Regions from separate parts of the Paenarthrobacter sp. NPDC091711 genome, predicted to be linked through region 1. Evidence: riboswitches for the same ligand, from Rfam matches in the RefSeq annotation. Region 1 holds a riboswitch; each other region holds the start of a gene.

What was found. Region 1 has a riboswitch for cyclic di-AMP ahead of ACIQH5_RS13950 (NlpC/P60 family protein). Riboswitches for the same ligand answer to the same signal wherever they lie in the genome.
Region 2: linked by a shared signal. The riboswitch ahead of ACIQH5_RS17700 (M23 family metallopeptidase) and the one ahead of ACIQH5_RS13950 (NlpC/P60 family protein) in region 1 are both predicted to bind cyclic di-AMP.
Region 3: linked by a shared signal. The riboswitch ahead of ACIQH5_RS07335 (hypothetical protein) and the one ahead of ACIQH5_RS13950 (NlpC/P60 family protein) in region 1 are both predicted to bind cyclic di-AMP.

The regions. Positions count from the first base shown of each region.
Region 1 covers NZ_JBIVTF010000008.1:130,263-133,529, forward strand. Annotated here, with positions in the region: gene ACIQH5_RS13945 (FAD-binding protein) at 243-935, shown strand; gene ACIQH5_RS13950 (NlpC/P60 family protein) at 1,095-1,892, opposite strand; cyclic di-AMP (ydaO/yuaA leader) riboswitch at 1,896-2,087, opposite strand; gene ACIQH5_RS13955 (copper resistance protein CopC) at 2,238-2,873, opposite strand; gene ACIQH5_RS13960 (NCS2 family permease) at 2,988-3,267, shown strand, end outside.
Region 2 covers NZ_JBIVTF010000013.1:104,167-107,433, forward strand. Annotated here, with positions in the region: gene ACIQH5_RS17695 (C40 family peptidase) at 1-475, opposite strand, end outside; cyclic di-AMP (ydaO/yuaA leader) riboswitch at 480-648, opposite strand; gene ACIQH5_RS17700 (M23 family metallopeptidase) at 787-1,623, opposite strand; cyclic di-AMP (ydaO/yuaA leader) riboswitch at 1,628-1,869, opposite strand; gene ACIQH5_RS17705 (metal-dependent transcriptional regulator) at 2,052-2,747, opposite strand; gene serC (phosphoserine transaminase) at 3,041-3,267, shown strand, end outside.
Region 3 covers NZ_JBIVTF010000003.1:324,288-327,554, reverse strand. Annotated here, with positions in the region: gene ACIQH5_RS07350 (DUF6480 family protein) at 1-197, shown strand, start outside; gene ACIQH5_RS07345 (ATP-dependent DNA ligase) at 259-1,329, opposite strand; gene ACIQH5_RS07340 (hypothetical protein) at 1,375-1,608, shown strand; cyclic di-AMP (ydaO/yuaA leader) riboswitch at 1,738-1,884, shown strand; gene ACIQH5_RS07335 (hypothetical protein) at 1,887-3,203, shown strand.

The DNA of each region.
Region 1 (3,267 bases):
ATGTGCATAACGGTCAGGGCTCGGTTCCCGGCCGTCGATATTGCGCTCCCGACGAACAGACAAAACGCGCCGCCTAAGAGGCTATCCATGGCCGAAAAAGTTCGGTAGTGTTCGAGTCACCGAATGGCCGGCGAGGGTGTCTCACAACACACGCCCCGGCCATTTATTTGCGGCCGCTTGGGGAACTCGGACGCGATCCCACGCGCTGCCGTAAGGCACACACGTCAAGGAGGAACCAAGCAGTGTCACTCACGCCTGATTCCGCCACGGAACGCACCACCACCGTGGTCATCGGAGCCGGCCTGTCCGGCTTGGCAGTTGCCAGCGAACTCAGCCGTTACGGCGTGGGTTCAATCGTTGTGGACGGGTTCGGAGCGTTGTCCGCTCCAGGACCGTCCGTCCACACAGGCATGCTTCAACGCACTGACTCCGCCGATCCCGCAGCAATGCAGGAACGCAACGAAATCCTCCGCCACCTGCGCAACTACGCCACCAACCATCACTTGGACGTTCGCAACACCACACGTGCCGTGCGCCTTGATTTCCTGGGGTCAGATCCCTCCCGGCAGATCGGATATGGCCTGGTGGCCAGCATGACCACAGCGGGCCTGAGGACCGGGCTCCACGCATCCGGCCCCCTCGAATCAAGTCCCCGCCAATGGGCGGTCCACACGGCCCACGGTGTTCTCCTGGCAGACCACGTAGTAGTAACGCGCTGCGCCCAAAGCCAGTTGCGGCGCATGCTTGCCGAACTTGGCATAGCGGTAGGCCAGAATCTTGCCGCGGCCATGCGGGCCGTCGGCATGCACCTTGTGGGTGTCGGAGACCTCATTACACCGTCTCCCAAGGAAGTGCTGCGGCAAGCCAAGGCAGTGGGCCAGGCGATCTCTTCAAAGGTTGCCCTGCCGCCGGGTCCCGGCATCGCCATCGCCTAGCAGCACCCACCAGCCAAGCCAGCCAAGCCCAGCCAGCCCCCGCCGCTCAGGCGCGCCATCCGGCGTCGGACATAACGCGCTGAACTTTTCCGAACAGAACTTAACGCCAAAGGCCGGTACCTCCGAAGAGGTACCGGCCTTTGAACTAAGCGTGAGGCTTTATGCGCCAGCGCGTACGTAGGTCAGGGGACCCGTTGCGGTCAACCAGCTGATCGGGTGGATGCCCGTCTGGTTGCCGTTGATGCCGCCGCTGATGGCCTGTCCGTTGCCGATGTAGATGGCAACGTGGCCGGACTGGACGATCATGTCACCGGGCTGGGGATCGCTAACGACCTTGCCGTAGTTCATGAACTGCATGGGACCGAGGTCGCCTACCGGGATGCCTGCGGAGCCAAGGGCCTTTTCAACCATGGCGGTGCAGTCCTGGAAGATGCCGATCTGTGCGTAAGCCGAAGCAACCATGGCTGCGTTGACTCCGCCAGCGGCGGGGGCAGCAGCTACAGGAGCAGCGGCAACCGGTGCGGCAGCCACGGGAGCAGCAGCAACCGCAGCCTGAGCGGCGACGGGAGCTGTTGCAGCAGCGGTGGTCACAGCTGCCTTCTTGGCTACGGGAGCCTCAACAACAGGAGCCGGCTTTTCGATGACCGGAGCTGCTACGGAAGCAACGGCGGGACGCTCGAAGTTGACGGTAGCCGTCGACAGGGCGGTAACAACCTTGGTGGGTGCCTCGGATACGGTCTCGGCGACCGTTGCGGGGCTGGAATCGCGCTGAACCGGGGTCTCAGCTGCGTGAGCAGCAATGGAACCGGTCAAAACGAGGCCCGAGGCAGCTGCGATAACAGCTGCCTGACGGCCAGCGCCGGAAGCGTTGCTGGCCACTGCCTTCGAGATGGAGATGAACGGATTAGGACGTACGCTGTCCGCCTTACGACGGCCGCGAAGAATGCGTGAAGACATGAAAGAGCCTCTCCCGATGCCTGCGAGGTTAGCTGTCGGATTCGGATGGGAGTCACCCGGCCACTATCCCCCGCTGTTCAGCGGAAGCTTCGTGACTTCACCCCAAGGCACGCTCGAAAGCGGCCTAAATTGGGTTCCCCGTCTCTGCCGTAGGTTTGTCTGCGAACGGATTCCGGACTGCGGCAGAGCTAGGCAATCAGGCCGGAAGTGCCCGCTACGTGGAACAGGCACAGGTACTACCGTACGCGATGATTCCCCCGAAGTCACATTTAAGTAACGGGAAGTGGGCGTCCGGCGTGTCGCGGTAACCGATTCGAGATATTCGCAGCTACGTAGAAAACCGCGCTATTCCGCGGGAGTATCCGCATCCGCGTCGTTAGAAGCCGCCAATTTCTTCCTTGCGGTAACGGCGAGATAAATAACGAGACCCACAGCTACAACAGCCAGCCCAACGATGCTCCACGGGAAGGGCTGCGAGGCGTCCTCGGCCGGCTCATTATTGCTGGCCGTGCCGGGCGCGGCGGTACCCGCGGTGGGAACCGCGGCTGACGAAGCTGACGCCGTCGGCGAGGCACCTGCCGTACCACTCGCCGTCGTCGAGCCTCCCGCGGCGGCTGTGAAGGTGAAGGTGCCCTCAATGGGGTGTGAATCGGAGCTGACAACGCGCCATACCACCGTGAACTCACCTGCGGGGGCGCCCTCGCGAAGCTTCTGAACGGCCTGGTTGTCGATAATTTCCACGGGACCGTCTGCCCAGTTCTCGCCTCCGGCCGTCACGGTTACACCGGAACCGATGGCGAGGGGGCGGTTGTTGAACGTAATGGAGACCGACGCCGGAACTTCCGCCACGCTGGCACCGTTGGCTGGCGTGGTTGATTCGGCGACGTCGTGCGCGGACGCCGGCGCCGCGGAAAACAGCAGGGCGGAAGCAAAAGCAAGAGCAGCGACGACGGCGGCCAGAAGCGGGCGGATGGTACGCATGGGGCGGTTTCTCCTAGTGTTGGCTTCCTTACAGACTAGGCGAATCGTTGGGATGGCCCGCACCGGACAACATAGGATTTGAGAGCAAACTCCCCTCGATCCCCGGAGACCTTCATGCTGAAACAAGGTTCTGCAGTAGACCGCTACTTCAAGATCTCCGAACGCGGATCCACCTATTCGCGGGAAATCCGTGGCGGCTTCGCGACCTTCTTCGCCATGAGCTACATCGTGGTGTTGAACCCGCTGATCCTCTCCGGGCCCGACTCAAGCGGCGCGTCACTGGGCTTCACCGCCGTGGCAGCCACCACGGCGTTCGTGGCCGGCATCCTGACTATCCTCATGGGCGCCTGGGCCAAGCACCCCTTCGCGGTGGCAACAGGCCTGGGCGTCAACG
Region 2 (3,267 bases), on a different contig from region 1:
CGCCCCAAACGTAGGGAGAACCGATTCCGGTGTAGGCGATGGCGGCCAAGCCGGAGGCAGCTGCGCTGGCAGCCGGGTCCTTGGCTTCGGAGGACTTCGCCGTCACGGCTTCAGACGCATCTTCGGTGGTGGCCGCTGCACGCTCAGTAACCTGGGCTGCGCGCTGGACTACCTTGGGGGCTTCCTTGGTGGCCACGGTGGGGCTCTCGAAGGAAACGGTGGCTGTTGGCTCTGCTGTGACCACTGCCGTAACAACCAGCTGTTGGGTGCTGGAGGCTTCGGTTTTGGAAACGTCGGCGTCTGCTGCGTGTGCGGGCAATCCGACAGTGAGGACGAGGCCTGAGGCTGCTGCGAGAACGGCGGCCTGGCGGCCCACAGTTCCGGCGTTGGAGGAAACAGCCTTGGAAAGCGTGTTCAACGGGTTCGTACGAACCGTTTGGGCGCGATGGCGCGCAGGGGTAGTGCGTGATGACACGTAGGTAGCCTCTCCCAATGCCTGCGAGGTGAGCTGTCGGATTCGGATGGGAGTCATCCGGCCGCTCTGCTTCCAAAGAAGTTTTGCGACTTAACCCCAAGGCCTTCTCTCGAAGACCAGAAGTGGTTCCCCCGCCCCTGCCAGACGATTTATGCGAACGGACCTTGAGCGGTGGCAGAGCTAGGCAATCCACTCAAGTGCACCGGCCCCCTAAAAAGCCGATGCGCTCTGTACGCTACAACAGTTGAACGCGAATGTCACATTCAGGTCACGGGGCGTCCCGCATATGCGAGAGGCGACCATCAGCTGGCTTAGAGCCAGCCCATGGGGTCTACTACTTCTCCGTTGACCTGGACCTCGAAGTGGAGGTGGCAGCCGGTGGAAGCGCCCGTGGTGCCGCTCAGCGCGACGGTATCGCCACGGTTGACGGTCTGGCCCACCTGGACGGTGAATGACGACAGGTGGTTGTACGTGGTTTCGAGGCCGTTGCCGTGGTCAATGACCACGCGGTTGCCTCCGCCGTACTCGTGCCATCCAGCGAAGGTGACCTTGCCGGTGGCTGCTGCGTGCACAGCGGTGCCGCACTGGGCTACGAAGTCCTGGCCCCGGTGGAAATCGCCGGCGCCGCCCGTGAGGGGGCTGACACGGTAGCCGAAGGGGGATGCCGTGGCGAGCGAATCAAGCGGGCTGGCCATGGTGCCAACGGATGAGGCGCGCTGGATGCTTCCGGCCGACTGGGCGCTGAGCAGTTGCTTCAGCTTCCCATCGGGGTCAGCTGCAGTGGCGACGGCGGCGCGGCTGAAGTCGATCTTGGCCGAAGCGGCGGCGGAGACCTCCGGCTGGCTGCCGGCGGGGGCTGCGACGGCAAGGGCGGATTCGGTCTGGCCTGATTCCGAGGTGGCCATGACCGGGCTGGTGGCCGGCAGTCCGACAGTCAGGGCGAGTCCGGTGGCGGCAAGCGCAACACCGGCCTTCTGCCCGACGCCGCTGGCAGCGGCGAAGTCGGCAACCTGGCGCAAGGGGCTCTTACGGCGGCGCACCTGACGCTCGGTGTCGCGGGGCCGGATCTCCGTTACGACGGTGGCTGGCCGCAGCTCAGCAGCGGGGCCGGACGCACGGCGGCGGCCCCTGACGTTCTGCGATGTCAAACTCTGTTCCTCTCTCAAAAGCCTGCGAAGTTAGCTGTCGGATTCGGGTCAGAGAGTACAAAGACCCGGTCCGCACGAGGCGCTCACGGCACACAGGTATCCCAAGAGGGACTTGCATACGTGGGCACTTCTGCTGCGGACTTCACCCCAAGGCTGCTTCTTTAGACAGCCGCTTGTGGTTCCCCCGCCTCTGCCAGTGGTGGGTGACACACCTGATCCGCTGGCAGAGCTCGGCTCCGGATCAGGTAACGCTTTGGTATCGGCGCTAGTAGATAACTATAGGGGATTAAGGCCTTCGGTAATAAATTCGTTATCAACAGGAACGCACTCAGCGCGGAAGGCCTTTATCATCTTTTTCAGAAAACCGCAGGTCACACGCGCAGAACAGGCGCAGAAGTGAGGTTTGGCACGGCGCCTTCCGGCTCCGGTCAGCTGACGGAGACGAAAACGTGCGCAGCCACCTCGGGAGGCAATTCCAAAGCGCCTTCAATACCGGGGACCCGGACCGAAATGTACTCGCCAACGCGTTCCAGCGAGACACTTGCGCCCGGGCGGATTCCGCCTTCGTCCAGCTGGGTCAGGAGCTCCGGCTCCACCTGGATGGGTTCGGCGAGCCGGGTGACCGCCACGCGCGAGTCGGGGGCATATCCGTCCATGGCCTGAAGCAGGTTGACGTCGAGCCGCGGGAAGGGCTGGCTGGCAAGGCCACCGAGCGCCTCAAGTCCGGGGATGGGGTTGCCGTAAGGCGATTCCGTGGGATGCTCCAGAAGCTCGTAGAGGCGGCGCTCCACGCGCTCGCTCATGACATGCTCCCAGCGACACGCTTCATCGTGAACGTAAGCCCAATCCAACCCGATCACATCAGCCAGCAGGCGCTCCGCCAAGCGGTGCTTGCGCATGACTTCGGTGGCGCGCTTCCGGCCCACTTCCGTCAGTTCAAGGTGGCGGTCGTTGGACACAATCACCAGGCCATCGCGCTCCATGCGTCCGATGGTCTGGGAAACAGTGGGTCCGGAGTGGCGCAGGCGCTCGGCGATGCGGGCCCGGAGAGCCACAATGTTTTCTTCTTCAAGCTCCAAAATGGTCCGAAGATACATCTCAGTGGTATCGATCAGATCCGTCATCCAGCTCAGCTCTCCTCGAACGCAGTTTCTTGCGTAATCTCCACCGTACCGCGTCCCTTGCCAGGGCGGACGGTGTACACCGCCGCCCCCTGAACGCCAACCCCCAGCCTAGCTTATTTGGAATTACTCTGGATAATTCCGGTCGCATTCGGTGAGCCCGCATTCCACGTAGCGGACTATGACGGCCGCAGGTTCCTGCGCGCGGGCCGTGTCAGGCAGAATTGGGGTGTCGAAGGGGCAGTTGCTGCCCTATGCCACCTCCCATCTCTAGCCGACACCCATTGGAGCGCCACGTGAGCGACAACAGCATCACCATTCCCGCCGACCTGCTGCCCAAGGACGGACGCTTCGGCGCTGGACCGTCCAAGGTTCGCCCGGAACAGATCGAGGCGCTGTCTGCAGCATCGTCCACCATTCTCGGCACTTCCCACCGCCAGGCTCCCGTCAAGAACCTGGTTGGTTCGGTCCGTGAAGGACTCAGCCAGTTCTTCCGCGCTCCGGAAGGCTATGAAGTGGTCCT
Region 3 (3,267 bases), on a different contig from region 1:
ACACGACCTCTGATGCCGATAGCATCCACGACGATCCCGATATGCGCCAGGACGAAGACGAGGACCCCGCAGCTTCCGCCAACCCGGACCCGCTGGACGGCAACGTCACAGGGTTGGAGCCCGGCGGCGGAGTGCCTCCGGGCGAAACCCCGCCCGCGGAAGGCAGCATGAGCAGCGACCAAGGGCACGAGGAGTAACTCCGCTGCCAACCCGCTGTTACGTTGCTGGCCAGCGACGTAGCAGCGGGTTCGCAACGTTCTAGGCGTTGGGCAGCTTCAGGATCTCCCCGAGATCGTACGCAGCGGGCTCTTCCAACTGAGAGTACGTGCAGCTCTCAGGGGTCCTGTCCGGCCGCCACCTGCGGAACTGCGTGGTGTGCCGGAACCTGTCCCCCTCCATATAGTCGTACGCCACTTCGATCACGAGTTCGGGGCGAAGGGGTACGAAGGAGAAATCCTTGCCCCCGCTCCACCGGCTTTGGGCGCCGGGCATGCGCGAACCTCCGGCAGTCTCGTCCTGTTTGGCCCACTCACCCCACGGGTGCTCGCCGAGTTCAATCTGGTACGGCTCAAGCTCTGCCACCAAGGCCTCCCGCTTAGCCATGGGGAACGATGCCACCACTCCCACATGATGCAGGCGGCCGGTGTCATCGTGGAGGCCAAGCAGCATTGAGCCCACAACTTTCGCGGTCTTATGCCAGCGGAATCCCGCCACGACGCAATCCGCCGTGCGCTCGTGCTTCGTCTTGAACATCACGCGCTTGTTGGGCTGGTAGGCGCCATCGAGCGGCTTGGATAGCACGCCGTCCAGTCCCGCCCCTTCCAACTGCACGAACCACTCCTGCGCCCGTTCAAGATCGTTCACCGCAGGAGTCACATAGACAGGGGGCTCGGCTTTGGCGAGCGCGCGTTCCAGGATGCCACGGCGCTCGGAGAACGGTTTGGCCATCAGGTTCTCCTCGCCAAGGGCAAGGATGTCGAACGCAACCATGGACGCCGGAGTCTTCTCAGCGAGCATCCTCACCCGGCTGTCGGCGGGATGAATCCGCTGCTGAAGCACCTCGAATTCGAGCCGATTGCCCTCGATCAGGACGATCTCGCCGTCGAGCACGCATTTGTCCGGAAGGTTCTTTCGCAGCGCCTCAACCACTTCCGGGAAGTAGCGCGTCATCGGCTTCTCGTTGCGGCTTCCCAGAATGATCTCATCACCGTCTTTGAAGACGATGGTCCGGAATCCGTCCCACTTGGGCTCGTAATGCCCAACATCAGGGATGGTCGGAACAGATTTGGCGAGCATGGGCGAGACGGGTGGCATCACAGGCAGGTCCATAGACAATGTCTACCTGCCGGTGCAGCGCGAAGCTAGTGTTAGGCCATGGATATCTTGCTCGTGTTGGCGGCGGTACTTGGCGTCCCGGCCCTGGTGGCGGGACTTTGGTACTGGTCCTCACGGCACAACAACCGTGGGAACGTTCGTCGCGGAGCCACCGGCGGAATGCTGGGAGTGGCCGACGAAATCTTCCGTCCGGAAACACACCAGGCCGTGCAGATCCAGAAGATTCAGCATGAGTTGCCGGCTCCAGCACCGGCCCCGAAGCCTAAGTCATAGAACCCTGTCGCTTGGTCAGGCCTACCGCCCGTTACATTAATGTGACTTTACTTTCCAGCTCATGTACCGTCGTAAGGCGACCCATATCTCCGCTGGGCCGCTTCCGGATTGACGCCGAGCTCTGCCGCAATCCGGGATCCGCCAGACCCGCGGCAGAGGCGGGGGACCCAGAGTTCCCGGGCTTGGTATCCAAGTCCTTGGGGTGAAGCCGCTCAGGCGGCCGGACGGCCTCGTCCGAACCCGACAGCTAACCTCGAAGGCGTTGAGAGGCAACCACCATGTCCCCAACCATGGATCAGCCGCGCCGCCCCCACACTGAGGACGGGCGCACCAAGCCAACCGGACGCCGTCGGGCCCAACCCAGCGGATTCCTTGACAACACACCGGCGGATTCCGCCGATTCGCCGCAGAACCCGGCACGCCCCGAAAATTTGGAAGGCACAAGCACGACGCCGGAGCCCGCCAAGGCGGCCACGCCCACCATCGCGACCCCCGCAACACGTGCGGAACTTCGTGCGGCCGAACGTGAGCGCGCTGCTCAGGCTGTGATTGCGCCTGAGTCATCGGCAGCTCCGAAGTCCACCACACCGGGACCCCCTACTGCTGCCATTCCCATCGTGCCGCCGGGCATGAAAGCAGATTCGCGGGATGACAGCTCCCGGGAACCCGCAACGGCAGCTATTCCATTGGTGCAGCCTGCACCACAGGAACCCGTAACTGCGGCCATCCCCGTGGTCTCTGCCCTCGATGAAACCGCGAGCACGCCGGAACCCGCTGAGTCCCCGCGCGGCAAGTCCCCGGCGCAGGTTGCCGCTGCTGCAACAGCCTCGGCATCGCTGGCAAGCCGTAAGGATGCCCGGAAGCAGGCAGCTGCACCCACCAAGTCCGGCTTCGGCTCCACGTCCTCTATTAGTCGTGAACCACAAACCGTCCTGCGAAAAGCAGCCTCGGTCAAACACATGAGCCAGCGCATGGCCGTGGTCGCAGGCGCCTTTGGCCTGGTACTGACAGCCGGTGCTTTGGGACCGGCCCTTGATCTTCCGTTCTTCGGCCAGGAAACCCCTGCGCAGGAAGCCAGCGGGGGCCATGCTCGCAGCTCAGGTTCGGCGTCGCCCGGGCCCAAGGCTTCCTACACCACGGCGTCATCTCCATCAGCCTCGACGCCATCAGGGGCAAGTGCGACCTCGGAAGCCGGCCAGCCCGCGACGGTCGCCCAGGCACCCGAGGCAGTGCCGGCGTCGTCGGCTCCCACCCCTCAAGTTTCGCTCGCTGACCCGGTATGGGTTCCGTCAGCAGCGCCGTCCGCAGTCCCGTCTGTTCCCGGTGCGGCCACCCCCGCCCCCAGCCAGCCGGCACCCGCGCCGAGCGAGGTGCCCTCGGATACCATCACCACACCGCCTGCGCCGACACCAACCGTCACTCCCACGCCAACGCCGACCCCCACTGGCACTCCCACACCGACTCCGACGCCCACGGATACTGCAACGCCGACGTCCAAGCCGAAGCCGGGAAAGCCGACCGCCGCATCGGCACCGCAAACCAGTGAGTCGGCGCTTCAGGACATCCTGGATGCGGCACAGAAGGTCCTCGGTTGAGCACGCGCCTGCCCCGAACCTCCACCCACGTGGGGTGGCATAGCCGGTACTGCAGCAGCAGCCG